4 regions of the Enterobacter sp. FW301-JW81 genome follow, and region 1 is predicted to be linked to each of the others. Evidence: predicted binding sites of a transcription regulator. Region 1 holds the regulator's gene; each other region holds the start of a gene.
The links. Region 1 encodes LexA, which represses DNA repair genes until DNA is damaged. Its sites were predicted from a motif close to TNCTGTATGTACATACAGNA; they were not measured.
Positions count from the first base shown of each region.

Region 2: a site for LexA is predicted at 1,099-1,118, ahead of AC3WOK_RS02530 (metal-dependent hydrolase). Genes of this name have one in related genera too.
Region 3: a site for LexA is predicted at 3,479-3,498, ahead of uvrB (excinuclease ABC subunit UvrB). Genes of this name have one in related genera too.
Region 4: a site for LexA is predicted at 6,046-6,065, ahead of sulA (SOS-induced cell division inhibitor SulA). Genes of this name have one in related genera too.

Region 1 covers NZ_JBYTBA010000009.1:64,880-72,683, reverse strand. The annotation lists gene plsB (glycerol-3-phosphate 1-O-acyltransferase PlsB) at 51-2,471, opposite strand; gene AC3WOK_RS22010 (diacylglycerol kinase) at 2,626-2,994, shown strand; gene lexA (transcriptional repressor LexA) at 3,103-3,711, shown strand; gene dinF (MATE family efflux transporter DinF) at 3,775-5,112, shown strand; gene AC3WOK_RS21995 (CsbD family protein) at 5,233-5,442, shown strand; gene zur (zinc uptake transcriptional repressor Zur) at 5,490-6,002, opposite strand; gene AC3WOK_RS21985 (cupin domain-containing protein) at 6,118-6,606, shown strand; gene AC3WOK_RS21980 (conjugal transfer protein TraF) at 6,779-7,804, shown strand, end outside.
Region 2 covers NZ_JBYTBA010000001.1:529,985-537,788, reverse strand. The annotation lists gene AC3WOK_RS02540 (YniB family protein) at 1-211, opposite strand, end outside; gene hxpB (hexitol phosphatase HxpB) at 360-1,031, shown strand; gene AC3WOK_RS02530 (metal-dependent hydrolase) at 1,133-1,723, shown strand; gene tcyP (cystine/sulfocysteine:cation symporter) at 1,851-3,242, shown strand; gene cedA (cell division activator CedA) at 3,291-3,566, opposite strand; gene katE (catalase HPII) at 3,734-5,983, shown strand; gene chbG (chitin disaccharide deacetylase) at 6,073-6,822, opposite strand; gene AC3WOK_RS02505 (6-phospho-beta-glucosidase) at 6,834-7,804, opposite strand, start outside.
Region 3 covers NZ_JBYTBA010000001.1:28,867-36,670, forward strand. The annotation lists gene bioF (8-amino-7-oxononanoate synthase) at 1-782, shown strand, start outside; gene bioC (malonyl-ACP O-methyltransferase BioC) at 766-1,521, shown strand; gene bioD (dethiobiotin synthase) at 1,514-2,215, shown strand; gene AC3WOK_RS00155 (ABC transporter ATP-binding protein) at 2,178-2,900, opposite strand; gene uvrB (excinuclease ABC subunit UvrB) at 3,653-5,668, shown strand; gene yvcK (uridine diphosphate-N-acetylglucosamine-binding protein YvcK) at 5,755-6,663, opposite strand; molybdenum cofactor riboswitch at 6,890-7,024, shown strand; gene moaA (GTP 3',8-cyclase MoaA) at 7,012-7,804, shown strand, end outside.
Region 4 covers NZ_JBYTBA010000001.1:266,033-273,836, forward strand. The annotation lists gene pqiC (membrane integrity-associated transporter subunit PqiC) at 1-559, shown strand, start outside; gene rmf (ribosome modulation factor) at 817-984, shown strand; gene fabA (3-hydroxyacyl-[acyl-carrier-protein] dehydratase FabA) at 1,056-1,574, opposite strand; gene AC3WOK_RS01170 (AAA family ATPase) at 1,643-3,403, opposite strand; gene matP (macrodomain Ter protein MatP) at 3,590-4,042, shown strand; gene ompA (porin OmpA) at 4,106-5,161, opposite strand; gene sulA (SOS-induced cell division inhibitor SulA) at 5,516-6,025, opposite strand; gene AC3WOK_RS01190 (TfoX/Sxy family DNA transformation protein) at 6,243-6,869, shown strand; gene yccS (YccS family putative transporter) at 6,826-7,804, opposite strand, start outside.

The DNA of each region.
Region 1 (7,804 bases):
ATGCAGACAGCAGGCCGGGAAAGGTGAGACCACCACCCGGCGTTTTCACATCATTCGCCCTGCGTGGCGCTCTCAATCGTCAAACGCACGTCCGAGGTGATCAGCTCTGCCAGCATCTGGTATACCTTCAGCGTCTCTTCCGGTTCGGCATCGCCCGTATCGCTGATAAAGCCTTCGTCACGCAGCGTCAGCACCAGGGAACTGAAGACCGCTTTGTCGAAGAATTCAGGGGCGTTAATGCCGTGCAGAACGGACAGGCGCTGTGCCAGCGTCCGGCTCTCTTTTTCCAGCGTACCGCGGTTGATAGACGGGTTCGCACTCAGCAGCCAGAAGGTAATGGCGTAGCGCTGCAGCGTTTCGCGCGCACCGGCCGCCAGCAGCTGCAGGGTACGGGAGCGTGACGGATTGATGTGCAGCTCGTCATTCGTGACGGTGATCAGCCCCTGGCGGCGCAGTTCTTCCGTCAGTTTGTCCAGCTCGCCCGCCAGCTCTTCTTTGCTCCAGCGCAGGAACAGCTCCGCTTTCAGCATCGGGTAGAGCGTATCAACGTGACGCAATAGCTCCTGACGCGAGATGCGGCGATGCTGGGTGATGATGGCCGCCATGAGCGACGGCAGCATCAGCATATGGGTGATGTTGTTGCGGTAGTACGTCATCAGCACTGCCTGCTCGCGCGGCAGAATGATGATGTCGCCGATCGTGTCTTTTTCGACTTCAAACTTGTTCATCTGCAGCGCGTGATCGATAAGCTCACTGGCGGTCGCAGAAGGCACGGTTGAATCGACCGAATATGGCACGTTGCGCATCATATCCAGATAGCAATCCAGCTGTTCCGTCAGCTGTTCACGGGTCAGCGAGCGCTGGCGCGAAGCGAGAAGCGCCGTACAGCACAGGTTCATGGCGTTAGCCGCCCCGGCGTTGTTAATGCGCACCATCAACTCGGACGCAATGCCGTTGACCGTTGGCGTCAGCCAGGCCGGACGGATCGCTTCGATAGGGTCGATGGACTCGCGCCACTCCGGAACGTGATGGTTCAGATACGTCATCAGCGGCATCGGCTCGCCAAAGTTCACGTAGCCCTGGCCCAGGTTGCGTAACTTGCTCAGGCCGCGCAGCATCTGCGGCAGGCTCTCTTTCTCTTTGGTCGCACCGCGCAGCTCTTTGGCGTAAGTGCCCACTTCCATTACGTGCTCATAGCCAATGTAGATTGGCACCAGCGTGATGGGACGGGTTCCTCCGCGCAGCATGGCCTGAATGGTCATCGACAGCGTGCCGGTCTTAGGATCGAGCAGACGTCCGGTACGGGAACGGCCGCCCTCCACGAAGTACTCCACGGAATAGCCGCGGCTGAACAGCTCGCCGAGATATTCACGGAATACGGTGGAGTAGAGCTTGTTGCCCTTAAAGGTACGCCGGATAAAGAAGGCGCCCAGGCGGCGGAAAATCGGGCCTGCTGGCCAGAAGTTCAGGTTGATGCCGGCAGCGATGTGCGGCGGCACCAGCCCCTGGTGATAGAGGACATAGGAAAGAAGCAGGTAGTCCATGTGGCTGCGGTGGCAGGGAACATAGACAATTTCATGGCCATCGTGCGCCAGCTGACGTACGCGCTCGGCGTTATGAACGTTGATGCCCTGGTAGAGGCGGTTCCAGGTAAAGCCGAGAATACGATCGGAAAGGCGGATCATCTCGTAAGAGAAGTTCGCTGCAATCTCTTCCATCAGCGCAATGGCGTTCTGCTGGGCTTTCTCATGCGAAATTTTCTTGCTGCGCGCTTCGTCTTCTACGGCGCGGGCAATCGCTTTGGAAGCCAGCAGCTTGTTGAACAGATCCTGACGCGCCGGGAGGCGTGGCCCTACGGCAGCCAGGCGCTGACGGGCGAAGTGCATACGCGCCACGCGCGCCAGTTTTTGCGCGATGATCTTGTCGGTGCCGTGCTCGTCCGCCATTCGACGCAGCGAAACGGAAGGCGAGAAGCGCACAAAGCTGTCGCGTCCCAGCCAGGAGACCGCGAAGAATTTCTGGATGCCGTTAAGCATGCGCAGCGGTGGATTCTCTTCACCTTTTTCACGGCCCGGACGGCGACCAAACATCACCGATACCGGCACCATCTGCACATCCAGGTCAGGATTGCTGCGGTGCAGGTCGAGATAGTCATGGAACAGCTTGATGGACTCTTCTTTTGGCGTGTAATAGGTAAACACGCGAGGTCCGCCATGAATGAACACGTAGCGCGGCAGCAGGGTGCCGTCAACTTCCAGCGGTTCAAGCGGGTCAGGTAGGTCATGCGCCAGACACTGGGCGCGAAGCGTCAGTAAGTCTGCCTTCGAGTTATAAGGCAAAACGTACATAATAGGACGCGACGTATCGAGCCCCAATTCCAGCGCGGGTTCTGCTGGGATAGACTTGCTTTTTACCAGGATGCTTAATGGTAAATTAAGTAATTTGTAGTAAATTCGTGGCCAGCCGGACATAAACGATGTAAAGCCTCTGGTTAATAATGCAATTGCGGCGCAAGGATAACAGAAAGCGCGCAAAATTTCTGTTGTTACCCGTCATACTTCAAGCGGCAGCGAAACGCGCTACAGCTATAGTTACTGACGCTATTTCCAATAAAAGGTTCTTTTAATGGCCAATAATACCACTGGGTTAACTCGAATCATCAAAGCCGCCGGCTATTCCTGGAAAGGTTTCCGCGCCGCGTGGATCAATGAAGCCGCTTTTCGCCAGGAGGGCGTCGCCGCTATCATCGCGGTGATTATCGCCTGTTTCCTTGATGTTGATGCAATAACACGCGTACTTCTGATCGGCTCCGTGCTTCTGGTGATGATAGTGGAAATTCTTAATAGCGCTATTGAGGCTGTTGTTGACCGTATCGGCTCTGATTTCCACGAACTCGCTGGCCGGGCAAAAGACATGGGCTCTGCTGCCGTGCTGCTGTCAATTATTACTGCCGTTATCACCTGGGTCACGCTGCTTTGGTCACATTTCCGATGAGCCTCGAGGAATAATTAAGTCCCTGGTTTTTTGTGCAGTTTTTGGTTCCAAAATCGCCTTTGACTGTATATACTCACAGCATAACTGTATATACACCCAGGGGGCGGAATGAAAGCGTTAACGACCAGGCAGCAAGAGGTGTTTGATCTCATCCGGGATCATATCGGCCAGACGGGTATGCCACCCACGCGTGCGGAAATCGCGCAGCGTCTGGGCTTCCGTTCTCCGAATGCTGCCGAAGAACACCTGAAAGCGCTGGCACGTAAGGGCGTGATTGAGATTGTTTCGGGCGCGTCACGTGGTATCCGCCTGCTGGTGGAAGAAGAGACGGGCATTCCGCTGGTGGGGCGCGTTGCTGCGGGTGAGCCTTTACTGGCACAGCAGCATATTGAAGGCCACTATCAGGTCGATCCAGCCATGTTCAAACCGAGCGCTGATTTCCTGCTGCGCGTAAGCGGTATGTCAATGAAAGACATCGGTATTCTTGACGGCGATCTGCTTGCGGTTCACAAAACGCAGGATGTGCGCAACGGCCAGGTCGTGGTCGCACGCATCGATGACGAAGTCACCGTCAAGCGCCTTAAAAAGCAGGGTAACACCGTCCAGCTGTTGCCTGAAAACAACGAGTTCTCCCCGATTGTGGTGGATCTCCGTGAACATAACTTCTCTATCGAAGGACTGGCGGTTGGGGTTATTCGCAACGGTGAATGGCTTTAATCTCTTCCTGACAGGCTACGGCTCCGCTGTAGCCTGATTCATTTTCTGCTCCCGGTATTTTTCATGTCACTGCTGACGGCATCCGATAAGGCATTGTGGCGTCTTGCTCTGCCAATGATTTTCTCCAATATCACCGTGCCCTTGCTGGGTCTGGTCGATACTGCCGTTATTGGTCATCTTGATTCGCCTGTTTATCTTGGCGGCGTGGCGATTGGCGCGACGGCAACCAGCTTCCTGTTTATGCTGCTGCTCTTTTTGCGCATGAGCACCACCGGACTGACCGCACAGGCTTATGGCGCAAAAGATCCGCTGCGTCTGGCTCGCGCGCTGGTGCAGCCGCTGATACTTGCGCTTGGCGCGGGGGCGTTAATCGTTTTACTGCGCGCTCCCCTGATTGACCTTGCGCTTCATATCGTTGGCGGCAGCGAAGCGGTACTGGAGCAGGCGCGACGTTTTCTTGAAATCCGCTGGCTCAGCGCGCCCGCCTCGCTGGCTAACCTGGTTCTGCTGGGCTGGCTCCTGGGCGTACAGTACGCCCGTGCACCGGTGATTTTGCTGGTAGTGGGTAACCTTCTCAACATCGTGCTGGATATCTGGCTGGTGATGGGTCTGCATATGAACGTGCAGGGTGCGGCACTGGCGACCGCGATTGCAGAATACGGAACCTTTATTATTGGTTTGTGGATGGTCTGGCGCGTTCTGGCGATGCGCGGGATCTCCCTTGCGCTGCTTAAAACCGCCTGGCGCGGGAATATCCGTAAGCTGCTGGCGCTCAACCGTGACATCATGCTGCGCTCGCTGCTTCTTCAGCTCTGTTTCGGCGCGCTGACGGTTTTCGGGGCCCGGCTGGGGCCCGAAATCGTCGCGGTCAACGCGGTATTGATGACGCTTCTGACCTTTACCGCCTACGCGCTGGACGGCTTTGCCTATGCGGTTGAAGCGCATTCTGGGCAGGCGTATGGCGCGCGCGAAAGCGGGCAGCTACAGGATGTCTGGCGGGCAGCCTGCCGTCAGTCGGGACTGGTCGCGCTGGCGTTTGGTCTGGTTTATGCCTGTTTTGGCGAGCAGATTGTGGCGTTACTCACCTCTCTTTCTTCACTGCGCGAGCTGGCGGGCCATTACCTTATCTGGCAGGTGATTTTACCGGTGGTCGGCGTCTGGTGTTATCTCCTGGACGGCATGTTTATCGGTGCGACGCGCGGAGCCGAAATGCGTAACAGCATGGCTGTCGCGGCGGCCGGATTTGGCCTGACGCTGTTGACGCTACCGTGGCTTGGCAACCACGGTTTATGGCTGGCCCTTGCCGTCTTCCTCTCGCTGCGGGGGTTATCGCTGGCTTTTATCTGGCGGCGCCACTGGCGGGACAATACCTGGTTCCCCTCGCGTCACGATATATCGTGACGGTTAAAGATTCCGAATATGAAACCAACAGCCGAATCCTTAACTACAATAATTATCACGTCCAGCAGAAAAGAACGTAACGGACGTTACGACCCGACGCTTAACTAAGAGGACACGATGATGAATAAAGACGAAATCGGCGGCAACTGGAAGCAGTTCAAAGGTAAAGCGAAAGAACAGTGGGGTAAGCTGACTGATGACGATATGACCGTCATTGAAGGTAAACGCGATCAGCTTGTCGGTAAAATTCAGGAACGTTACGGCTACGCGAAAGATCAGGCGGAAAACGAAGTCAAAGACTGGGAAACCCGTAACGACTACCGCTGGTAACGCTGAATAACCCACGAGGCGGCTCTAAGCCGCCTTTTCTTTTGTCGCTAACGCGGCTTTTTCTTCACGAGTATAGAGTGGTCATGCTGGCACGCGTCCTGATGACGACAGGCTTCCACTTCAACGCACGCTGAACACAGCCCGTGCGCTTCAATCACGTTATGACGCAGGGCAAAGCCCATTTTAGCGGCCAGCGAATGCATAATGTCTTCCACGCCTTCCGCGCCTTCTTCTTTCACAACCCCACAGCGGTCACAGATAAACATCGCCGATGTATGCGTTGGCTGATCGAACAGATGGCACAGCACATAGCTGTTTGTGGACTCTACTTTATGCACGAATCCTTGTTCCAGCAGGAAATCCAGCGCGCGGTAGACCGTCGGCGGTTTCGCCTGCGGCTCGCTTTCGCGGAGCAGGTCGAGCAGATCGTAGGCGCTGATTGCACCCTGCTGCAGGCTCATCAGACGTAATACTTCAAGGCGCTGCGGAGTCAGGCGCACATTGCGTTGCGCGCACAGCTTTTCGGCCTGCGCTAACAGCTCTTTTGTGGACTTATCCATGTAGCACCCCGGATGTTATAGGACGGAAAACCCTCACTTTATCATGTTCTGGTAAAAACACCGAGATCCGCCAGTCTGTGCTATACCTGACCCATCGCAAACCGGGAAATAAACAATGAAAAGACCTGACTGTATTCGGCACTGGCGCGACGTTGAAGGTGCGGATGATTCGACCTATCCAGGGAGTGATGAGCTGTTTTCTATCGGTGCACCGCTGGCTCGCAGGCTCGGGCTCGGGCGCATTGGCATTCATCATGAACGGTTGCCGCCGGGACGCAGGACGTCTTATCCCCATGCGGAAAGCGACGAAGAAGAGTTTATCTACGTGCTCGAAGGCTACCCGGAGGCCTGGATTAATGGCTATTTGTGGAAGCTTGAACCGGGCGACAGCGTGGGGTTCCCCGCCGGAACCGGTATCTGCCATACCTTTATCAACAACACGGATGAAGAGGTTCGGCTACTGGTCGTTGGCGAGGCCAACAAGAAGCACAACCGCATCTACTACCCGCTCAACCCCGTGTATGCCGCCACGCGTGAAGATCGCTGGGTCGACCATCCTCCACAGTTTTTTGGACCGCACGATGGAAAACCTGGGAAAAAATAATTTCCTCTTCTATAAATATTGAGGGCCGTCACAAAATATAACAGGCCGTAAGGGAATTTTACTTAGGGAAAGAAATAGCGGGTCTTTTACTACTTATTCACAGCAATAGTTCGTTCCTGTTTGGGTGATAACAGACAGGGGTTATTTCATAACAGACTATAACGGGCATCCTGTGAAAAAAAATTTTAAATTTTCGGTGGTGAGTATCGCTGTCTCCTTGTTTATGGCAAATCAGGCGGGAGCAGCCAATACCTGGACAGAATCACGTAGCGACGCAATGGGTGGCACTGGCGTTGCCTCTGGCAGCTATGGCAGTGGGGCGTTAATCAACCCCGCGCTGCTGGCAAAGGCAAAACCGGACGATGATGTGACGGTTATCTTGCCTTCGGTCGGCGCGCAGATCACAGATAAAGACAATCTTCAGGATGAGATTGATAATATCAACGACAAAATTAACCACTATAAAGACGTGGTGGATAATCTTACGCCGATTGAAATTATCACCAATCCGCTGGGTTCTATTAACCAGTTCCAGGGCGCGGCAAAAGATCTTGCCGACGAGCTGGACTATCTCAAGGGCAAAACCGCACGCGCGACGGCAGGGGCTGGCATTGCAGTGAGTATCCCTAACGACGTGCTCTCCGTGGCCTTTATGGCGAAAGGCTACGCCCATGGTCGGGTAAGCTCGTCTATCGATCAACAGGACATTGATTATCTGCGCGGTATTCAAAAAAGCGATGCGGTAGCGGCCGGTGTCGCGCTGGATGCTGCCCTGAACGGCACGGATCAAATCACCAAAAACCTCAACTCTACGGCTTCTGGCCGGGCGGCAATTGTGTCCGACTACGGCGTTGCCGTTGCGCGCCAGTTCGATCTCGGCGGTGTCCCGGTATCCGTGGGCGTGACGCCAAAACTGCAAAAAACCTGGGTCTATAACTACACCACCTCAATCTACGATTACGACAGTAATAAGTGGAACGATAGCCGCTACCGTACAGACGATACGGGCTTTAACGTTGATGCCGGTATTGCGGCTGATTTCGGCGAAAACTGGACGGTTGGCGTGAGCGGACAAAACCTGATGTCGCGTGATATCGACACCAAAGATATCCGTATCCGCAACGGGCGTACCGGGGAAGTGGTGAGCTATAAAGATACCTACCAGATCCGTCCGCTGGTGACCGCCGGGGCCGCCTGG
Region 2 (7,804 bases), on a different contig from region 1:
AGACATTCAAAAATGGCGTATTAAAACGCATCATCTCAATCATGACATGAGCGAAATCAAGCATTACCGCATTGATACCCGGCTGTTTTTCGCTGTGATCGTACATAAATTTGAGCACGGAAATCAGCGTAGAAATGACGGCGGGAATAAAAATCACCCAACCCGCAATACGTTTTAAGACCGCGATGCGTCCAGCTTGTTGATACGTCATCAGTTCCTCTTCATAAAGACGCGTTATTTGTGCCTAAGTCTACCTGCTGGTCATCAATTTCGCCCGCTCTTTAAAAGCAATATGCTAAATTGCAGAGTGTGCTTAGCACTTATCGTCTGTCGAACACCCTGGATAAGGAGACGTTGTGATGTCGACACCGCGCCAAATACTTGCCGCAATTTTTGACATGGATGGATTACTGATCGATTCCGAACCGTTGTGGGATCGCGCCGAACTGGACGTCATGGCTAGCCTTGGCGTTGATATCAACCGCCGTAATGAACTCCCTGATACGCTGGGGCTACGCATCGATATGGTGGTTGATCTGTGGTTTGCCCAACAGCCGTGGATTGGACCCGATCGCGATGAAGTGACCGCACGCATAATCAGCCGCGCCATTTCGCTGGTCGAAGAGAACAGGCCGCTGCTGCCCGGCGTGCGTGACGCCGTCGCGCTGTGTAAAGCTCAGGGGCTGAAGGTCGGTCTGGCATCGGCTTCACCGCTGCATATGCTGGAAAAAGTGCTCACCATGTTTGAGCTGCGTGACAGCTTCGACGCCCTGGCGTCCGCTGAAAAGCTGCCTTACAGCAAACCACACCCGCAGGTTTATCTGGACTGTGCCGCTAAGCTGGGACTTGATCCCCTCAACTGCGTTGCGCTGGAAGATTCCGTTAATGGTATGGTGGCGTCGAAGGCCGCGCGGATGCGCTCCATTGTGGTGCCCGCTGAAGAAGGCCGCCACGACCCCCGGTTTGCCCTTGCCGATGTGAAGCTCACTTCACTGACAGAGCTCACCGCACGGCACCTGCAGGGCGGTTAACGCTTCCCGCCGGTTTGTGACAAACAGTTACACCGTCACCTCTTCCGCCTACTGTATAAAAACCCTATACTGTATGAATTGACAGTTTCGTGGGTTTTATCATGACGGCGGAAGGCCACCTGCTTTTTTCAATTGCGTGCGCAGTATTTGCCAAAAACGCTGAACTCACTCCCGTGCTGGCGCAGGGGGACTGGTGGCATATTGTCCCTTCCGCCGTACTGACCTGTCTGCTGCCCGATATTGACCACCCGAAATCCTTCCTCGGGCAGCGCCTGAAATGGGTGTCGAAACCCATCGCCCGCGCGTTCGGCCACCGGGGGTTTACGCACAGCCTGCTGGCCGTGTTTGGCCTGCTGACGCTTTTCTATTTAAAAGTGCCCGAAAGCTGGATTGTCCCTGCCGATGCCATTCAGGGGATGGTGCTGGGTTATTTAAGCCATATCCTCGCCGATATGCTTACGCCTGCGGGCGTGCCGCTGCTGTGGCCCTGCCGCTGGCGCTTTCGTTTTCCCATCCTTACCCCGCAGAAAGGTAACCAGCTAGAGCGCGCCCTGTGCATGGCGCTGTTTGCTTACGCGGTCTGGATGCCGCAAACATTGCCCGAAAACAGTGCAGTCCGCTGGTCTTCCCAAATGATTAATTCGCTGCAATTTCAGTTCAATCGCTTTATTCATCACCAGATTGAACAGTAAACCAACAAAATCATTCCGTTTGTCATAAACCATTCCATTTGGATATAAGCGCTACATCACACTTCTGCTAACCTTCCGCCAACAGGATCGGTAAAAACCGACCCGATAATAAATCAGGAGAACGGGGATGAATTTTCCACTCATCGCGAACGTCGTTGTGTTCGTTGTATTGCTATTGCTTCTCGCGCAGGCGCGCCACAAACAGTGGAGCCTGGCGAAAAAGGTGCTGGTTGGTCTGGCCATGGGTGTCGTATTTGGTCTGGCACTACAGGCGATTTATGGCTCCGATAATCCAGTTCTGAAAGATTCTATTCAGTGGTTCAACATTGTCGGTAACGGCTATGTCCAGCTGCTGCAGATGATCGTTATGCCGCTGGTATTCGCCTCTATTCTGAGCGCCGTTGCGCGCCTGCATAACGCAACCCAGTTGGGCAAGATCAGCTTCCTGACCATTGGTACCCTGCTGTTTACCACGCTGATTGCCGCGCTGGTGGGTGTGCTGGTGACCAACCTGTTTGGCCTGACCGCCGAAGGTCTGGTTCAGGGTAGCGCTGAAACGGCGCGTCTGACCGCGATTCAAACCAACTACGTGGGTAAAGTGGCTGACCTGACCGTGCCGCAGATGGTGCTCTCCTTCATTCCGAAGAACCCGTTTGCTGACCTGACCGGCGCGAGCCCAACCTCCATCATCAGCGTGGTCATTTTCGCCGCGTTCCTCGGCGTGGCGGCGCTGAAGCTGCTGAAAGACGACGCGCCAAAAGGTGAGCGCGTGCTGGTTGCTATTGATACCCTGCAAAGCTGGGTGATGAAGCTGGTTCGTCTGGTGATGCAGTTAACCCCCTACGGCGTTCTGGCGCTGATGACCAAAGTGGTTGCCGGCTCTAACCTGCAGGACATCATTAAGCTGGGTAGCTTCGTCATCGCCTCTTATCTGGGTCTGGGCATTATGTTCGTGGTGCACGGTATCCTGCTGGGCGTGAACGGCGTCAGCCCGCTGAAGTACTTCCGTAAAGTCTGGCCGGTGCTGACCTTTGCCTTCACCAGCCGCTCCAGCGCCGCGTCTATTCCGCTGAACGTTGAAGCGCAAACCCGTCGTCTGGGCGTGCCTGAATCCATCGCCAGCTTCTCCGCCTCCTTCGGTGCGACTATTGGTCAGAACGGCTGTGCGGGTCTTTACCCGGCCATGCTGGCGGTGATGGTTGCCCCGACGGTGGGTATCAACCCGCTGGATCCGGTGTGGATCGCTACGCTGGTCGGGATTGTTACCGTGAGTTCCGCAGGCGTTGCGGGCGTTGGCGGCGGTGCAACCTTCGCCGCGCTGATTGTTCTGCCTGCGCTGGGTCTGCCGGTCACGCTGGTCGCCCTGCTGATCTCCGTTGAACCACTGATCGACATGGGCCGTACCGCGCTGAACGTCAGCGGCTCCATGACCGCCGGTACGCTAACCAGCCAGTGGCTGAAGCAGACCGACAAAGCGATTCTGGACAGTGAAGACGACGCCGAGCTGGCGCACCGTTAATTACTGTTGAAATAAAAAAACCGCCTGATGGCGGTTTTTTTATGGCTGTTATTCTTCAACCTCTTCATCCTGGCGGATCTGCATCGCCCACCGCTGCGCTGACTCCGGCACCGTAAACGTGGGAGAGCGACGGAAATGTTCGCCGATCAGCACAAAGGCCACGTATTTACCCCTCAGTTGCCAGACATCACGGTACCCCTCCACTTTCAGGGCATGGTCAGGCGGCGCGGGCTCAACGCGGGGCACATAGCTAATAACCTGGCGGTTTTGTTGACGAAGAGGTTTCATAAGCGACGGGTTCACTAAAGCAAATTCTTGAAGCAGGAAAATTCTATGATAGCCGATTCTGCTACCTTCCGTCGCGCCCCGCGTGGGCGAGAAGGCTCCTTTCGTTAATGGCGGCATGTGAAAACTCTTAGTTCGCGAGCCATTTCACGACATTGTTCTATCCTTAATAGGGTTTTTAGCAATGAATCAAGGAGAATCGTGCAATGTCGAACAAAGATAAAACACATCAGTCACCCATTCATGGCACTGAAGAATCTCAACCGGGCATGGACTCTCTCGCCCCTTCTGACGGCTCTCACCGCCCCTCCCCTGGCCCTTCTGCCCCAGGCGAACAGCCTACCGCACCGGGCAGTATGAAATCCCCGGACACCGGGAACGAGAAGCTGAAATCGCTTGAGCCACACCGGAAAGGTGGCGAAGGTTTTGCGCTGACAACCAATCAGGGCGTACGCATCGCCGATGACCAGAACTCCCTGCGCGCCGGGACGCGCGGGCCAACCCTGCTGGAAGACTTTATTCTGCGGGAAAAAATCACCCATTTTGACCACGAACGGATACCGGAACGCATCGTCCACGCGCGCGGTTCCGCTGCGCACGGCTACTTCCAGCCTTATAAGAGCCTGAAAGCGATCACCAAAGCGGATTTCCTCTCCGACCCGGATAAGATCACCCCGGTGTTCGTGCGCTTCTCCACCGTGCAGGGTGGCGCGGGGTCGGCCGACACGGTGCGCGATATCCGCGGCTTTGCCACCAAGTTTTATACCGAAGAGGGTATTTTCGATCTGGTCGGCAACAACACCCCGGTGTTTTTCATTCAGGATGCGCATAAATTTCCTGACTTTGTCCATGCGGTAAAACCTGAGCCCCACTGGGCCATACCGCAGGGCCAAAGCGCGCACGACACCTTCTGGGACTATGTCTCCCTGCAGCCTGAAACCTTGCACAACGTGATGTGGGCGATGTCAGACCGGGGTATTCCGCGCAGTTATCGCACGATGGAGGGATTCGGTATTCATACCTTCCGTCTGATCAACGCCGAGGGAAAAGCCACGTTTGTCCGTTTCCACTGGAAGCCGGTTGCGGGTAAAGCCTCCCTGGTGTGGGATGAGGCGCAGAAGCTGACCGGGCGCGATCCGGATTTCCATCGCCGCGAGCTGTGGGAGTCCATTGAAGCGGGTGACTTCCCGGAGTATGAACTGGGCCTGCAGCTCATTCCGGAGGAGGACGAATTTAAGTTCGATTTCGATCTCCTTGACCCAACCAAGCTGATCCCGGAAGAGCTGGTCCCGGTTCAACTGGTGGGTAAAATGGTGCTCAACCGCAACCCGGATAACTTCTTTGCCGAAAACGAGCAGGCCGCGTTCCATCCGGGGCATATCGTGCCGGGGCTGGACTTCACCAACGACCCGCTGTTACAGGGACGTTTGTTCTCATATACCGATACCCAGATCAGCCGCCTTGGCGGGCCGAACTTCCACGAAATTCCGATTAACCGGCCAACCTGCCCGTACCACAATTTCCAGCGCGACGGGATGCACCGTCAGGATATTGATACCAACCCGGCCAACTATGAACCGAACTCCATCAACGATAACTGGCCGCGTGAAACCCCTCCCGCGCCGAAACGCGGTGGATTCGAATCGTATCAGGAGCGTATCGACGGCAACAAAATTCGCGAGCGCAGCCCGTCGTTCGGCGAGTATTACGCCCACCCGCGCCTGTTCTGGAACAGCCAGACGCCGATTGAGCAGCAGCACATTATCGGCGGCTTCAGCTTTGAGCTCAGCAAAGTGGTGCGCACCTACATCCGCGAGCGTGTGGTCGATCAGCTAGCGCATATTGATATTCAGCTTGCCCAGAGCGTGGCGGATAACCTGGGCATCACCCTGACCGACGAGCAGCGCAACCTGGCGCCGCCAAAAGAGGTTAACGGCGTGAAGAAAGATCCGTCGCTGAGCCTGTATGCGGTGCCGGGCGGCTCGATTAAAGGCCGCGTGGTCGCCATCCTGCTGAACGACAAAACCCGCGCCAGCGACGTGCTGGGGATCATGCAGGCGCTGAAAACCCAGGGCGTGCACGCCAAACTGCTCTATTCGCGCATGGGTGAAGTGACCGCCGATGACGGCTCCGTGCTGCCGGTGGCAGCGACCTTTGCCGGTGCGCCGTCGCTAACCGTCGATGCGGTGATTGTGCCGTGCGGGGATATTGCCAGCCTGCTGAACAACGGTGATGCCGTTTATTACCTGCTGGAAGCCTATAAGCACCTTAAGCCGATCGCGCTGTCCGGCGATGCGCGACAGTTTAAAGCGCAGCTGAAGGTGTCCGAGCAAGGTGAGGACGGCATTGTTGAAGGCGATAACGTTGACGACGCGTTTATGACGAAGCTGTTTGATCTGCTTGCCGCGCACAGGGTGTGGTCGCGCAGCAGCAAGATTGACCAGATACCGGCGTAAAAAAAGCCGGGTGGCGCTTGCGCTTCCCCGGCCTACATTTCGACTGGTTTTGTAGGCCCGGTAAGGCGAAGCCGCCACCGGGCTTTGTCTTAAAGATCCCTGAACGTCCCCAACCGATACCCGCGCTCGGCAATCGCGTATTTCAGCGAAGCCGACGTCAGCACGTCCAGCTCCGCCAGACGCGGCCAGCAGTAGGCACTCTTACGCACGGTATGATCGACAAACGCCGGGTGCGCCATCACTTCCACCGACGTTTCACCGCGGGCAGCGGAATAATCCAGCACCTTCAGGAACAGCGCTTCGTCGATCTCCTCGCCATAAAACGCGCTGCTGAACCCCTGCGTTGTGGCAACAGTGACGTCCGGCAAGCCGCGCACCTCGCGATCCACGCGCATCGCGACGCCCTTGCGCCGGGCAAACGCTGCGACAATCGGGAAAATCGCCGGGATCATATGCACGTGGTGATGGCTGTCGATGTGCGTCGGCGCCTGACCAAACACGTCAACAAAGCGGTTGAACTGACACTCCAGCTCGCGGGCAATCTCTTCAAGCGGCAGAGCGCCCTGCTCCGCCAGTTCCCAAATCCACTTGCCCAGCTGTCCGTCGCGCGTAAGGCCAGGCATCGGCGAAAGCGGCATGCCGAGCGTCAGCACAAAATGCATGCCGACGCCCAGCGCTGGTACTTCGCGGCTCAGCTGCGCCGCGTGTTCCACCGCTTCACCATTGACCATCGCCGTTGTCGAGGTCACAACGCCCCCGCGACAGGCTTCAATAATGCCGTAGTTCTGACCTTTCGAGAGGCCAAAGTCATCAGCATTAACGATCAGCAGGTTTTCCATTGTGCATCCTCTTATTGCTGTTTGAACTTCAGCTTCTCGATCGTGGCGGCAAAGTTTGGCAACCATTTCTCATGCGCCAGAATCATCTCGCTGGCCAGCTGCTCCGCATCGCGGTCGGAATGCACCAGCGGACTGAGGTTCAGCGCCAGCAGCACGTCATTGAGTTCGCCGCTCAGCGCCGCGTTGCTGGCAGCCACTTCAAAGCCTTTAATCGTGTGGATCAGCCCCATGACCTTATCATCAAAATGGGTAATGCGTGGATGGGGTTTTGCGCCGTCGCGCCCCAGGATGCAGGTCATCTCAACGGCCCAGTCGGCAGGGAGGTTGTCGATGTGACCGTGATGCGGCACGTTAACGTAGTGCTCCGCCTGCTTGTCATTGTAAATGGCGTTGATGACTTCACACGCGGCATCGGAATAGTAGGCCCCGCCGCGCTGCTCCAGCTCTTTCGGTTTAACGTTCAGATTCGGATCTTTGTACAAATCAAACAGCTGCTTCTCAACTTTCTGCACGACCTGAGCGCGCGCGCCGCCCTTATAGTACTCGCCCATTTCGATGGCCAGCATCTCTTTCTGCTTGAAGTAGTACAGCAGATAGGAGCACGGCAGCAGATTCAGCGAACGAATCAGCCCTTCGCTGAACGGCAGATCGAAGATGTTTTTCACCGACGCCGCCGTCAGGCGACCGGAGGCCACGCCGTCGAGCAGTTCGGCAAAGCGCGATTTTCCGTTCACGATGACATCTTTAATAAACACCATGTGATTCAGGCCGAACAGATCGATGGAGAGATCGTCGCTGTCGCTCAGCTCCAGCACGTCACGGATAAACATCTTCATGCCAATCGGAATATTGCAGACGCCGATAAAGCGTTTGAAGCCGGTGTGACGATACACCGCCTCGGTGACCATCCCGGCCGGGTTGGTGAAGTTAATCACCCACGCGTTCGGGCAGATCTCCTCCACGTCTTTGATGATGTCGAAAA
Region 3 (7,804 bases), on a different contig from region 1:
TTGTCGCCGACCGCTTAAGCCACGCTTCCCTGCTGGAGGCGGCAAATTTAAGCCCGGCTCAGCTGCGCCGCTTCGCCCATAACGATGCGGGGCAACTCGCTGCGCTGCTGGATAAACCCTGTAACGGGCAGCAGCTGGTGGTCACGGAAGGGGTGTTCAGTATGGATGGCGACAGCGCGCCGCTTGCCGCGCTGCACGACGCCGCAAAGCGGCAAAACGCCTGGCTGCTGGTTGATGATGCCCACGGCACTGGCGTGATGGGCGACGAAGGGCGCGGCAGCGCGCATCTGCAAAACGTGAAGCCGGAGCTGCTGGTTGTCACCTTCGGCAAAGGCTTTGGCGTGAGCGGGGCCGCCGTGCTGTGCAGCGAACCCGTCGCCGATTATCTGCTGCAGTTTGCCCGGCATTTGATCTACAGCACCAGCATGCCGCCCGCGCAGGCCGTGGCGCTGTCAGCGTCCCTGGCGGTGATCCGCAGCGCAGAAGGCGATGAACGCCGGGCGCGTCTGGCGGAACATATCCAGCGTTTTCGTCAGGGCCTGGCACAGCTTCCCTTCCTGAGCACCGATTCGCAGAGCGCGATCCAGCCGGCGATCGTCGGTGAAAACAGCCTGGCGCTCACGCTGGCGCACGCGCTGCGCGAGCGGGGGATGTGGGTGACGGCCATTCGTCCGCCCACCGTGCCGCCGGGTACCGCCCGCCTGCGCCTGACGCTCACGGCGGCGCACGAAGCAGAGGATATTGATGCCCTTCTGGAGGCGCTGAATGTCGCCCGTCAATAAGCAGGCCATTGCGGCGGCGTTTGGCCGTGCCGCGCGCAGCTATTCACAACACGATGAGCTTCAGCGCCAGAGCGCAGAGGGGCTGCTGGCGCTGCTTGGCGAGACGCGTTTTACCCAGGTGCTTGACGCCGGGTGCGGTCCCGGCGGGAATAGCCGCTACTGGCGCGAAGCGGGAGGCCAGGTTACGGCTCTCGACCTGTCATCCGACATGCTTGCGGAGGCACGTCAGCAGCAGGCTGCGCACCGTTATCTGGTCGGTGATATCGAAGCGATTCCGCTGGCGGATGCGCAATTTGATTTGGTCTGGAGCCATCTCGCCGTGCAGTGGTGCAGCAGCCTGCCGCAGGCCTTAAGCGAGCTTTACCGCGTGGCGCGTCCGGGCGGGAGCGTGGCGTTTACCACTCTGCTGGAAAGCTCGTTACCGGAGCTGAATCAGGCCTGGAGGGCGGTAGATCGCCAGCCGCACGCCAACCGGTTTTTATCACACGAGCGGGTCACGCAGGCGCTGGCAGGCCGGCGCTATCGCAGCGCGATGCAGACCATCACCCTCAATTTCAGCGACGCGCTCAGCGCCATGCGCTCGCTGAAGGGGATTGGCGCCACGCATCTGCATACCGGACGCGAGAAAAAACCGCTCACCCGGGGTCAACTGCAGCGTCTGGAGCAGGCCTGGCCGCAGGCGCGGGGACATTTCCCGCTCTCTTATCAACTTTTTCATGGGGTTATCGAACGTGGCTGAACGCTATTTTGTCACCGGAACGGATACGGAAGTGGGTAAAACGGTTGCCAGCGCCGCGCTGCTTCAGGCGGCGCGAAAGCTTGGGAAAAACACCGCCGGGTATAAGCCGGTTGCTTCCGGCAGCGAGATGACGGCGGAAGGGTTGCGCAACACCGACGCGCTGGCGCTCCAGCGGAACAGCACGCTTGAGCTCGCCTATTCAGCGGTGAATCCGTACACCTTTGCCGAGCCGACGTCGCCGCATATCATCAGCGCCGACGAAGGTCGTCCGATTGATTTCACCGTGCTCTCGGCCGGATTACGCGCGCTGGAACGCCAGGCGGACTGGGTGCTGGTGGAGGGCGCAGGCGGCTGGTTTACGCCGCTCTCGCAGGAGCAGACGTTTGCTGACTGGGTGCAACGCGAGCAGCTCCCGGTCATTCTGGTCGTAGGGGTGAAGCTCGGCTGTATCAACCATGCTATGTTGACCGCCCAGGCCGTTTCGCAGGCAGGACTGCGCCTGGCGGGCTGGATAGCCAACGACGTGGTTGCCCCCGGCAAGCGGCATCAGGAGTACCTGGCAACGCTCAAGCGGGTGCTTCCCGCCCCATTCCTCGGGGAGATCCCGTGGCTTGCGGAGGATGCCGAACGTGCCGAAACCGGGCGCTATCTTGACCTCAGCGCCTTGCTTCCAGCGACATCCAGTGGGCAATAAGCTCATCGTCCAGTTCGTTAACGTGGCCCTGGGCCACGTTACGCCCGCGATAAAGCATGCAAAAACGATCCGCCACCCGGCGAATAAACGACAGTTGCTGTTCAGCCAGCAGCACCGTCATCCCCAGCTCTCGGTTTAAGCGCACCAGCAGCTGTCCCAGCTTATGCGCGAAACCGTGGCCTGCGCCGTGCAGGGGCTCGTCCAGAATCAGCATCCGCGGACGGTTTACCAGCGCGTTGGCCAGGGCCAGCTGGTACTGGTCGTCTGGCGAAAGGGCGTTGCCCCGGGTCTGACGCAGCGCGTAGAGTTCCGGGAACAGGTCATACACCTCACTTTTCGCTTCCGGGTCGGGCTTGCCCATCGCCCGCATGGCGATATGCAAATTCTCCTCAATCGTCAGCTGGGAGAAGATCCGCCTGTCCTGCGGGACATAGCCTATCCCCGGCCCTGAACGCTGTTCTGGCACCTGGCTTAGCAAATCACGCGGCGGCGCGCCCGCCTCATGCCAGATGATGGTGCCGCTTTCGACGGGCACTTTCCCGGCAATGCAATTCATGAGGGTGGTTTTCCCCATTCCCGGCAGGCCAACGACGCCTGTACACATCCCTTGCGGAAAATCTAAATCCACGTTCCATAGCGTATGTTGGCTTCCGTAAAATTGGTTCACTGCACGCAGACTCAACATCTTTCTCTCCTTAAAAATGTGTGTAGGTGAGGCACGTTCTGGATTGTGCAAAACCCCTGCCAGAAAGCGCAAAGTGACTAAAAAAGCGTCTTTTTTAGGAATAAGTAACAGGAGAGCAGTGTAAAACCAGAGGGATTGCACATCGACGGTGCCGGCGGTGGTGAGTTGTGGTGCAGGGTCAGAAATGATGAAAATGTGAGCAATATCTCATCGGTTGGTTATGAATGACTCAACTGTTAATCATCAAAAAATAGCTATAAAAATTTTTTCCTGCCGCTTCGTGGGAAAATCCGGGAATTTGCCGAGCGCCTGTCTGCATGGGCTGGAAGCAGTTATCCACTATTCCTGTGGATAACCATGTGCATTAGAGTTAGAAAACACGCGATAAGCGAGAGGCGACGCGGCTTTCGCCCAAATTGGCGCGAAACGCGGCTTTAGAAAATATCGTTTATAATTTAACTGGTTAGATAAAAGCAATTCCCGTCATGAAAGTGTCACCCGTTGCCATAAAACTATCATTACCTGGCTTGACAAATGTTAAAAAAGAAAAAGTTCTGGGGATAACCTGATCTGACTGGTGTTTTATGTTGTCACAGTCCAAATTTTGGCCGCTATCGCGCTAATCATTCAGGCGCTACTCTAAATATCGTGACATGCTACTGGTTTTTCATCCAGTGTTTTTTACTGGCATTCCTGGCCACAACGAGTAAAATTACTCACCTGCCGCTTATAACGTCATCAGGTTGTCGCCCATGAGTAAACCGTTCAAATTGAATTCTGCTTTCCGTCCTTCGGGGGATCAGCCCGAGGCCATCCGCCGTCTGGAAGAGGGGCTGGAAGATGGGCTGGCACACCAGACGCTGCTGGGGGTAACCGGTTCCGGCAAAACGTTTACCATCGCCAACGTCATCGCTGACCTGCAGCGCCCCACGATGGTGCTGGCACCCAACAAAACCCTGGCCGCGCAGCTTTACGGCGAGATGAAAGAGTTCTTCCCGGACAACGCGGTGGAGTATTTCGTCTCCTACTACGATTACTACCAGCCCGAAGCCTATGTGCCGAGCTCTGACACCTTCATTGAGAAAGATGCTTCGGTAAACGAGCACATTGAGCAGATGCGTCTTTCAGCCACGAAGGCGCTGCTTGAGCGTCGCGATGTGGTCGTTGTGGCGTCGGTTTCCGCTATCTACGGTCTGGGCGACCCGGATCTGTATCTGAAGATGATGCTGCACCTGACGCAGGGGATGATCATCGACCAGCGGGCGATTTTGCGCCGTCTGGCGGAGCTGCAGTACACCCGTAACGACCAGGCGTTCCAGCGCGGGACGTTCCGCGTGCGCGGTGAAGTGATCGACATCTTCCCGGCGGAATCGGACGATATGGCGCTGCGCGTTGAGCTGTTTGACGAAGAGGTCGAGCGCCTCTCGCTGTTCGACCCGCTGACGGGACACATTGAGTCGGTGATCCAGCGCTTCACCATCTACCCGAAAACGCACTACGTGACGCCGCGCGAGCGTATCGTGCAGGCGATGGAAGAGATCAAAGTGGAGCTGGCCGAGCGCCGTAAGGTGCTGCTGGCCAACAACAAGCTGCTGGAAGAGCAGCGCCTGAGCCAGCGTACCCAGTTTGATCTGGAGATGATGAACGAGCTGGGCTACTGCTCCGGCATCGAAAACTACTCCCGTTTCCTCTCCGGCCGCGGGCCGGGCGAGCCACCGCCGACGCTGTTTGACTATCTTCCGGCAGACGGTTTGCTGGTGATCGATGAATCCCACGTCACTATCCCGCAGATTGGCGGGATGTATCGCGGTGACCGCGCGCGTAAAGAGACGCTGGTGGAGTACGGCTTCCGCCTGCCGTCGGCGCTGGATAACCGCCCGATGAAGTTTGAAGAATTCGAGGCGCTGGCCCCGCAGACCATCTACGTGTCGGCAACGCCGGGGAACTACGAGCTGGAGAAATCCGGCGAGGACGTGGTTGACCAGGTGGTGCGTCCGACCGGGCTGCTGGACCCGATTATCGAGGTGCGTCCCGTGGCGACGCAGGTGGACGATCTGCTCTCCGAGATCCGTGCCCGTTCCGCCATCAACGAGCGCGTGCTGGTAACCACGCTCACCAAGCGCATGGCGGAAGACCTGACCGAGTACCTCGAAGAGCACGGCGAGAAGGTGCGTTATCTGCACTCGGATATCGATACCGTGGAGCGAATGGAGATTATCCGCGACCTGCGTCTGGGCGAGTTTGACGTGCTGGTGGGGATCAACCTGCTGCGAGAAGGTCTGGATATGCCGGAAGTCTCGCTGGTGGCGATCCTGGATGCGGATAAAGAGGGCTTCCTGCGTTCTGAGCGCTCTCTGATCCAGACTATTGGCCGCGCCGCGCGTAACGTCAACGGCAAAGCGATTCTGTACGGTGACAAAATCACCCCGTCGATGGCGAAAGCGATTGGCGAAACGGAGCGCCGTCGCGAGAAGCAGCAGCGCTACAATGAAGAGCACGGCATTACTCCGCAGGGGCTGAACAAGAAGGTGGTCGATATTCTGGCGCTGGGTCAGAACATTGCCAAAACCAAAGCGAAAGGCCGCGGCAAGGCGCGTTCAGTGGTGGAAGAAGATACCGTCGTGCTGACGCCGAAAGCGCTGCAGCAGAAGATCCACGAGCTGGAAGGGCAGATGATGCAGCACGCGCAGAACCTGGAGTTCGAAGAGGCGGCGCAGATCCGCGACCAGCTTCATCAGCTGCGGGATCTGTTTATTGCAGCATCGTAGCTTCTTGCCCGGTGGCGCTGCGCTTACCGGGCCTAAGGGTTAAGTGCCCCCTGTAGCCCCGGTAAGCGCAGCGCCACCGGGGGTTGTTAACCCAGCGCCTGAATCGCCTTCTCCAGCGCTTCGCGCAGCAGATGGCGGTCATGGCGATATTTAATATCGCTGGCCTCCAGCGGCTCCTGCACCACCAGACGATCCCCAATCCCGGACACGCCGACTTTCGGCCCCACCACCACGCCGTCGATAATTTTCTTCCCGACGTACTGCTCCATCAGGCTCAGCTTGTCCGCCAGCGACAGGCTTGCGGCGGCCGGGCTCAGTTCGCGCCCCAGGTTACCGATGTAGACCATCGGGGCAGGGGTGCGGCGCAGCGCCTGGGCCAGCTCTTTCACCAGCAAAATAGGCATCAGGCTGGTGTAAAAACTGCCCGGACCGATCAGGATCACATCCGCTTCAGCAATGGCCTCAACCGCTTCGCGCGTGGCGGGAACGCTTGGGTAGGTCATCAGCTCTTTCGGCGGCAGAATGAGCTGATCGATATTCACCTCGCCGTAAACTTCATGACCTTCCGCGTCGATGGCCATCAGATCGACCGGCTGCTCAGACATCGGGATAAGGAACGCATCCACTTTCAGCAGATTTCGTATCAAATTGATGGCTTCCAGCGGGCGCACGCTCAGGTGATCCAGAGCTTTAAGCATTAAATTTCCGAGGTTATGCCCGGAAAGTTCGCCGTTACCGCCGAAACGGTACTCAAACATTGCAGATGCAACGCTAGGTTCGGTAATCAGCTGGTTCAGACAGTTGCGCATATCGCCCCAGGCGATCCCCCCTTCTGCACGTCGGATGCGCCCCGTAGAGCCGCCGTTATCCGTTGTGGTCACGATCCCTGTCAGCCTTGAGCCGAGTGAAGACAAAGAGGACATCACCCGGCCCAGACCGTGGCCTCCGCCGAGTGCGACCACACGGTCAAGATCCGCAAAAGTGCGATTGCGCATACACATTCCTTATCACGTTCAATGTGCGTAACACTACCCTAACTACCCCTAAAAGACGATGCCTCACCGGACGCAAAATGACGCATATCAATGCGAAGATGCTGTTTTTGCGTATTCTGTAGTGAAAATACACAATTATGTCGTTATGTAGTTGTTTATATAGCGTTAAGCGAGAATAGCGAAGAGTTGATTTACGCGCTACTATCGCCATAACCACGTTTTCAAATTTGAAAACATACACTCTAGCCTTTGTGCCTGTGTCGAAAGATATGGCGCTCTGGCCGTGGCGAATATGCCACCAGGGTACAGAAAGAAATGACTGTGCCTCCCATATCTGGAAAGGTGTACATGGCTTCACAACTTACTGATGCTTTCGCGCGTAAGTTTTATTACTTACGTCTGTCGATTACCGACGTGTGCAACTTCCGTTGCACCTACTGCCTGCCCGACGGCTACAAACCGGGCAGCGTCACCAATAACGGCTTTCTCTCCGTGGATGAAGTGCGCCGCGTCACGCGCGCCTTCTCTGAGCTCGGCACCGAAAAAGTGCGTCTGACCGGCGGAAAACCTTCGCTGCGTCGCGATTTTCCCGACATCATTGCCGCCGTGCGTGAAAACGAACGCATTCGTCAGATTGCGGTAACCACCAACGGATACCGTATGGCCCGCGACGTGGTCGCCTGGCGTGATGCCGGCCTGACCGCCATCAACGTCAGCGTGGACAGCCTGGATGCCCGCCAGTTTCACGCCATTACCGGTCAGGATAAATTCCGCCAGGTGATGGACGGCATCGACGCGGCGTTTAGCGCCGGATTCGAGAAGGTCAAAGTCAACACGGTGCTGATGCGCGACGTCAACCACCATCAGCTGGACACCTTCCTGGCGTGGATCAAATCTCGCCCCATTCAACTGCGCTTTATTGAGCTGATGGAGACGGGCGAGGGGAGCGAGCTGTTCCGCCGCCATCATATCTCCGGCATGGTGCTGCGCGACGAGCTGCTGAAGCGCGGCTGGATCCATCAGATCCGCCAGCGCAGCGACGGCCCAGCGCAGGTCTTCTGCCACCCGGACTATGACGGGGAAATTGGGCTGATCATGCCCTATGAGAAAGACTTCTGCGCCAGCTGTAACCGTCTTCGCG
Region 4 (7,804 bases), on a different contig from region 1:
ATGGCTATTGATGGCTGGCGCTCTGCTGTTAACGGCGTGCAGTTCAGGTGTAGATAACAAAAGCTACTATCAGCTGCCCGTGGCTACCCAGAGCGGGGGGCAAAGCACGGCCAGCCAGGGAAACCGTCAGCTGTGGGTTGAACAGGTTGCCGTGCCGGATTATCTGGCGGGAAACGGTGTGGTCTATCAGACCAGCGACGTTAAGTACGTGATTGCGACGAACAATCTGTGGGCCAGCCCGCTGGATCAGCAGCTGCGCAACACGCTGGTGGCCAATCTGGGCAGCCAGCTTCCGGGATGGGTTGTCGCTTCGCAGCCGCTGGGCAACGATCAGGATACGCTGAACGTCACGGTAACGGGCTTCCACGGTCGCTATGACGGTGCGGTGGTGATCAGCGGGGAGTGGTTGCTGAATCATCAGGGACAGCTGATTAAGCGTCCTTTCCATCTGGAGCTCAAACAGCAGAAAGATGGCTATGACGAAATGGTGAAAGTGCTGGCTCAGGGTTGGGCACAGGAGTCGGCCAGTATCGCAAGGGAAATTTCCCGGCTGCCATAAGTAAAATTCATCATCAAAAACCGCAATTCGCCTGTCGCTGATTGCGGTTTTTTTTTTCGTTTTCACTTCAGGTTGTTACTTGTGCTGCGTCACAATTTTTGTACAAATGATCTTCCAGGTAGCTCACAAATATGACACCCGTATGAATTTTGAACATTGACGCTGCGACTAATTCGGGGTATTCGTTATCTGTGCCTGTGCATTTAGTGCAGACACTGTTTTCTTTCCACCAGACAAAAGAATGAGGGAAACGAGGCATGAAGAGACAGAAACGAGATCGCCTGGAACGGGCTCATCAACGTGGTTATCAGGCCGGCATCGCTGGACGTTCTAAAGAAATGTGTCCTTATCAGACGATAAATCAAAGGTCACAATGGCTTGGAGGCTGGCGAGAAGCCATCGGCGACAGGGCACTCATAGCCTGATAACGTCTCTTTAAAAAAAGAAACCTCCGCAATGCGGAGGTTTCGCCTTTCCGGGGTCCCGAAAAGCAATATCAGAACGCGGAAGTGTCCTGGAACAGGCCCACTTTCAGGTCGCTCGCGCTATAGATCAGACGACCGTCTACCAGCACTTCGCCATCCGCCAGGCCCATAATCAGACGGCGGTTAACGATGCGCTTGAAGTGAATACGATAGGTCACTTTCTTCGCAGTAGGCAGAACCTGGCCGGTGAATTTCACTTCGCCCACGCCCAGCGCGCGGCCTTTACCTTCACCACCCAGCCAGCCCAGATAGAAGCCAACCAGCTGCCACATTGCATCGAGGCCCAGACAGCCAGGCATTACCGGATCGCCAATGAAGTGGCAACCGAAGAACCACAGGTCCGGATTAATATCGAGTTCTGCTTCTACGTAACCCTTATCGAAGTTGCCGCCGGTTTCGGTCATTTTCACGACACGGTCCATCATCAGCATGTTCGGGGCCGGTAACTGCGGGCCATTAGCGCCAAACAGTTCACCGCGACCAGAGGCAAGAAGATCTTCTTTTGTATAGGATTCGCGTTTATCTACCATGTTCTCAATAAGCCTTATTTTAGTGAAGGACGCAGGATAGCTAACACGTGTACGCTGAACAAGTCCGATCAGTTCGAACTGAACCAGCCCAACCAGCGTAACGGCCATGGATAACGATGACGAGCATCCTGCTGCGTCGCCTGAGCAATTCGCTCCTGGATAGTCTGCATCAGGGTGGTCTGCCCTTCGCCATCCCATACCAGGTTTGTCAGTAAGGGTAGTGCATCCTCAATTCCTTCGATGGCCCAGATAGCGAATTGCTCCTGTTCAACGGCATCCAGAATATCCTGGCTGAGGCTTAAATGGCGTGCGTTGGGAGCAGGAATGATCACACCCTGCTTGCCGTTTAAACCGCGCTGCTGACAGATGGAGAAGAAACCTTCAATTTTTTCGTTGAGGCCACCTACCGGCTGAGCACGACCGAATTGATCCACCGAACCGGTGATGGCGATGTTCTGATTGATCGGCACTTCCGCCAGGGCGCTGATTAAGGCGCACAGCTCTGCCATAGAGGCGCTATCGCCATCCACTTCGCTGTAGGACTGCTCAAACGTCAGCGAGGCGGAGAAGGGGATCTGTTGCTCGAGCTGCAGCTCTGACATCAAAAACGCCTGCATGATCATCATGCCTTTCGCATGAATGTTTCCGCCCAGCTCGGCTTTCCGTTCGATATCGGTGAATTCACCATCGCCAATATGCACAACACAGCTGATACGGGAAGGCTCACCAAACGCGCGCGGATGGCCAGGAAATTCAATCACCGACAGGGCGTTGATCTGCCCAACGCGTTCGCCTTCGGTTTCTACCAGAATCTGTTCCAGCAGAATTTCATCCTGCATACGGTCAGCAAGATAGCCTTCTCGCCACTCTCGCTGAGCCAGCATCTGGGTGAGCTGTTCTCCGCTGAAAGCACCGTTACCGCTGATAACACCCACTTCACGCAGCTGTTTGCCAATCCAGAGCGGGCAGAGTGGCAGCGTTTCCTGGTCACCGGTATAGCGCACCGCTTCGCGAATCAAGCCCGGCCACGCGTCAGCCGCTGGCGTTGGCAATGCAAAACGTTCAGCAACGGCCATCACCCACTGGCACCACTGCGCCATATCGTCGGCATCGGCAATCTGGATGTTGTCTTCGTATTCGCTATACACCGCCTGCTCAGCCAGCTCTGGCTCCATTTCCTGGAAGTCCGCCAGAGATTCGCGGTCGCCCGTCAGCACGACGGTCAGCGACATCGGCATAGACGGAACAGAGACAGGCAGAGGACGTGACTCATCGTAGCCGACCCAGTCGAAGCGCTGCTGGTGCACGATGGTTTTCAGACGCATCCACAGCAGCGGCTGCGAGAGCAGGGTGCGCAATGAAATGATGAGGACACCGCCATTTGCGCGATGTACCAGCCCCGGCTGCAGCGACAGTTCGCCGTTAAACTGGCGCAGGCAACCAAAGAGTTGTTCAGCCTCGACCCAGTTAGCGGTAATCACCTCGCCCTTAGCGGCAAAACGGCCATCAGCCTGAGCGGATGGTTCGAAAGTGACATCATGTCCCGCGATACGATATTGGCCGCCAAAGACTGCGTTCGATTCCGGCTGCAGCTGGCGCACGGCATCCCCAAGCAGCGTCAGGTATTCCGCTTCTTCCGGGGCTTTGAGCAGCATGAAGGGCGCTGTTGCCCACGGGCTTAACACCTGCTCCAGCGCATAGTGCAAACGTGGCTGCGTATCGCTAAGGATGAATTCGTTTTCTTTTGCGAGATCTGGCTGTGCAAACAGTTCCTGATAACTTTCGGTATCCGGAACAAGGTCACGCCATGCAAGTTTCGTAATGGTCAAAGTTGATGTTTTTTAGTCAGATGTAAAAGCGTGGAGTATACCGTAAGCGGGGGGCTCTACCCAAGCAGGATTGGGGATTTCGAGAGGGGGATTGGCTGCATTCACTCACAGGATATGATTTCTTTTCAGCAGATTGCTAAAAAACTGATATTCTGAACAGAGTTACGTGGTAACACTGAGATCGCAATGAAATATCAACAACTGGAAAATCTCGAAAGCGGCTGGAAATGGAAGTACCTGGTCAAAAAGCACCGTGAAGGGGAGCTGATCACCTGCTACATCGAAGCCAGCGCTGCGCAAGAGGCCGTGGATATTTTGCTGACCCTCGAAAATGAACCGGTACAGGTTAACGGCTGGATTGAAAAACACATTAATCCTGCGCTGTTAAACCGGATGAAGCAAACTATCCGCGCGCGACGCAAACGGCATTTTAACGCTGAGCATCAGCACACGCGCAAAAAATCAATCGATCTGGAGTTCGTTGTCTGGCAACGCCTGGCGGGACTGGCGCAACGCCGTGGCAAAACGCTGTCCGAAACTATCGTGCAGTTGATTGAGGACGCCGAACATAAAGAGAAGTACGCCAACCAGATGTCGACACTGAAGAACGATCTTCAGGCTCTGTTGGGTAAAAAGTAGATTTTTATTTTCTTCAGACAATAAAAAACCCCGCATTGCGGGGTTTTTTTATAAGACGATAACTTATGCCGCTGGCTGAGTTACAACGTCTTTGATGCCTTTAACTTCGATCTCTACGCGACGATCTGGAGCCAGGCAGTCGATCAGTGCAGCGCGAGCTTTCACGTTGTCACAGGTGTTGCCAGTAACTGGGTTAGATTCGCCCATACCACGTGGGGAGATCTTGTTAGCTGGGATACCTTTAGAGATCAGGTAATCAACAACAGACTGAGCACGTTTCTCAGACAGTTTCTGGTTGTAAGCGTCAGAACCGATACGGTCGGTGAAGCCCAGAACCACTACAGAACCGTCTTTAGGATCCAGGTTGCTCAGCTGGGTGTACAGCTGATCCAGTGCCTGCTGGCCTTCTGGTTTCAGAGTAGCTTTGTTGAAGTTGAACAGAACGTCAGACTTCAGAGTGAAGTGCTTGGTCTGTACTTCTGGAGCTGGAGCCGGCGCTGGAGCAACAACTGGTGCTGCATCTTCCTGCTGGCCGAAACGGTAGGAAACACCTACGCTCAGCATGCCGTTGTCTGGACGAACACCAACGGTGTTGCCGTCGCCGATGTTGTTAACCCACTGGTATTCCAGACGGGTAGCGATGTCACGGGTCATAGCCCACTCAACGCCACCAGCGAATACTGGGGAAACACCGGTGTCATGGTCGTCGCCAGCGATGCTGTTGCTGGAGTCAGCGCGCCATACCATGCCGCCCAGACGGGTGTACACGTCCAGATCGTCAGTTACTGGGTAACCCAGTTTAGCGGTCAGCTGAACGCCCTGTGCTTTAAAAGCGCCGTTTACGGTGTCGCCTTTGTATGGCATACGACCTAACCAGTCGTAACCCATTTCAAAACCAACATACGGGTTAACCTGATAGCCACCGAACGCACCTGCACCAAGCTGGCTCTCGTGAGTAGGGCCATCATTGTTCAGGCTGCTGTTGTACCAGCCGGTGTCGTGGAACTGAGACCAGCCCAGTTTACCACCTGCATACCAGGTATTATCTTTCGGAGCGGCCTGCGCTACGGTAGCGAAGCCAGCCAGTGCCACTGCAATCGCGATAGCTGTCTTTTTCATTTTTTGCGCCTCGTTATCATCCAAAATTCGCCATGAAAGTCTCAAGAGAGAATCACGGTTAAATCCTTCACCGGGGGGCGTGGTCAAATATAAATCTACCGATATCTTCGGCTTAGGCCGAGCACCCCTGGCGATGTAAAGTCTACAACGTAGCTGAAAACTTACAAGTGTGAAGTCCGTCAGGCATATGAAAAAAAAAGTTCCGTATACCTATTATTTAACATTTCGTGAACGAATTTTGTGCAATAAAATTAAGGAGAACCGCACCAGACAAGCCTTGCCGCAATTTTAAGGCCGGGAACTAAAACCGCATCCTGAGGTCAAAAAAAATTCCAGGAAAAATCTTAATTTCACTCAATGATACAAATTTGAGTGAATTTTTAGCCCAGAAAGTTGTCCTCTGCCGTAAGAATTCGATCGAACCGGACGCATAATAAACCCGATCGCACTCCCTTCTTCGGCCGCTTCAGTCAGACGGAAATGTTCCTCTTCCGTCAGTTCTTCTGATAACCATCCAATCACCACGCTGTAATTTCCGGTGCGTAAAGCGCGGATCATCGACTCAACGGTGTCGCAAGGCGAGAGTTGATTAATTTGCATGACCTTCGTCAGCGGCAGGCCGGCGGACTGAACCCACTCACGGCTCAGCTTTTGCTGAGGCGTGAGCCAAAGCTGCCAGCGCGATTGCTGACCGAGCTGTTGTAATAACGGCAACAGCAGAAGTTGCGTCAACAGGGGCTGGTCTTCACGATAAACCACTTCACTGATAAGCCCTGTGGAAACACGCTCGACGGAATTCTGCGCGACATTGCCTGCGGCAGAAGAGAGAGAGATTGCGCGATTTGCATAGCCTGAAGTGTGCATATTCATTCCAGCCCTGTAGTTACTGTATGGATATACAGTAACCCCTGTATGCATAAAGATCAACCTCATTTTCGGAAAGCGACTCGCAAAATTCATTCAATCTTGATGCCCGTCGAAAAATCATCTTGCTCAACGGCGATAAGTTGCCTATTTTCCTGCTAACGGATCCGCTAGTAAGAAATTTCGTTGTTAGTGAATGATTTTAAAAGGAAATATCATGAAAAAGATATCTTATGAACGGATTTATAAATCACAAGAATACCTCTCTCCGCTGGGCGAAATTCATCATCGGGCGCTGTTTGGCGGCTACACCCTGGCGGTGGATGATGCAGTTTTTGCCATGGTGTCAGATGGCGAGCTTTATCTTCGCGCCTGCGAGGAGAGTGCGAAGTACTGTGTAAAAAGTGCTGCCTCTTTTTTGACGCTGATGAAGCGAGGCCGTCCGGTGCTGCTCAATTACTATCGCGTGGATGACGGATTATGGCAGGACAGGGAGCGACTGCTCCAGCTCTCCTCGTTCGCGCTCAGTGCAGCAAGAAAAGAGCGCTACCTGCGCCATCAACGAAACCGGCTTAAGGATCTGCCGAACCTGACGTTTCAGCTTGAAGTCTTGCTTTTTGAAGCAGGCATTACCAATGAAGAAACACTCCGGACGCTGGGTGCCAGGGCAAGCTGGCTGAAAATGCGGGCTAAAAATAAAGCGCTCAGTATTAAAGTGCTCTTCGCACTTGAAGGGGCTATTGAAGGGCTGCATGAGGCGGCGCTCCCGGCAGGCATTCGCCGGGAGCTGACGGAGTGGTTTAATGGGCTGCCTGAGCCGCAGGATAATCACTCTTCCAGGTAGCGATTTGCTGTTGCAGCCGGCAAATTTCAGGCAGCAAAGCGATGAGCAGGCCTATTTGCTGCAGAACCAGCGGCGCTTTGCTGTCGTTTCCCGGGTCCAGATGCGCAATGCGTTGAGCCAGTTCATCCAGAGCCTGCTGAACGCGTGGTTCATCGGCTGGTCGGTGATGAAGCGCGTCATCGACATAGCAGACGGCGTCATCCAGCAGGTTAAGGATACCGGGGTTGGTGAGTTTCTCACGGTGGGCACCCAGCGTCGAAATATAGCTGGTGAAGGTATGGTTCAGGCAAAGCAGGCGGAAAGCGGTCTCACGAATCTCTGCCGTGGCGCGAGGCTCCGTTGACATATTAGAGACAACAGAGGCCAGTTCTGCGTCGCTGTTGTGCGCATCGCGACGTGCTATGCGGTATGCAAGACGGTTATCGCGGCCCTGATGATACTGCTCAAGGATGGCGTCAAGGTAGCGACAGTTGGCGTTCATCGCCCTCTCTACCACGCGCGGCAAATTACGAAAACGCCAGTCCGGCCAGATAAAGCTGACCGCAGCCCAGGCAATAGCGCAGCCAATCAGGGTATCGATCACGCGGGGCAGGGCGACCTCAAACCCTTCACCCAGCAGGTTAAAGCAGAGCAGCACCAGCAGCGTGATGAACATGGTGGCATGCGCATACTGCACGTTGCGAAACGCGAAGAACAGCACGCCGGTGATCACGATCAGAATCAGCTGGCCTTCAATGGAGGGCACGAAATAGAGCACAGGTAGCCCAATCGCGACGCCGACCAGCGTGCCGATAATACGCAGCGCAAGACGATGCCGCGTAGCGTTATAGTTCGGCTGGCAGACGAACAGGCTGGTCAACAGGATCCAGTAGCCGTGATGCAGCCCGGTTATCTGAATAAAGGCATAACCCACGCACAGCACCAGTGACATTCTC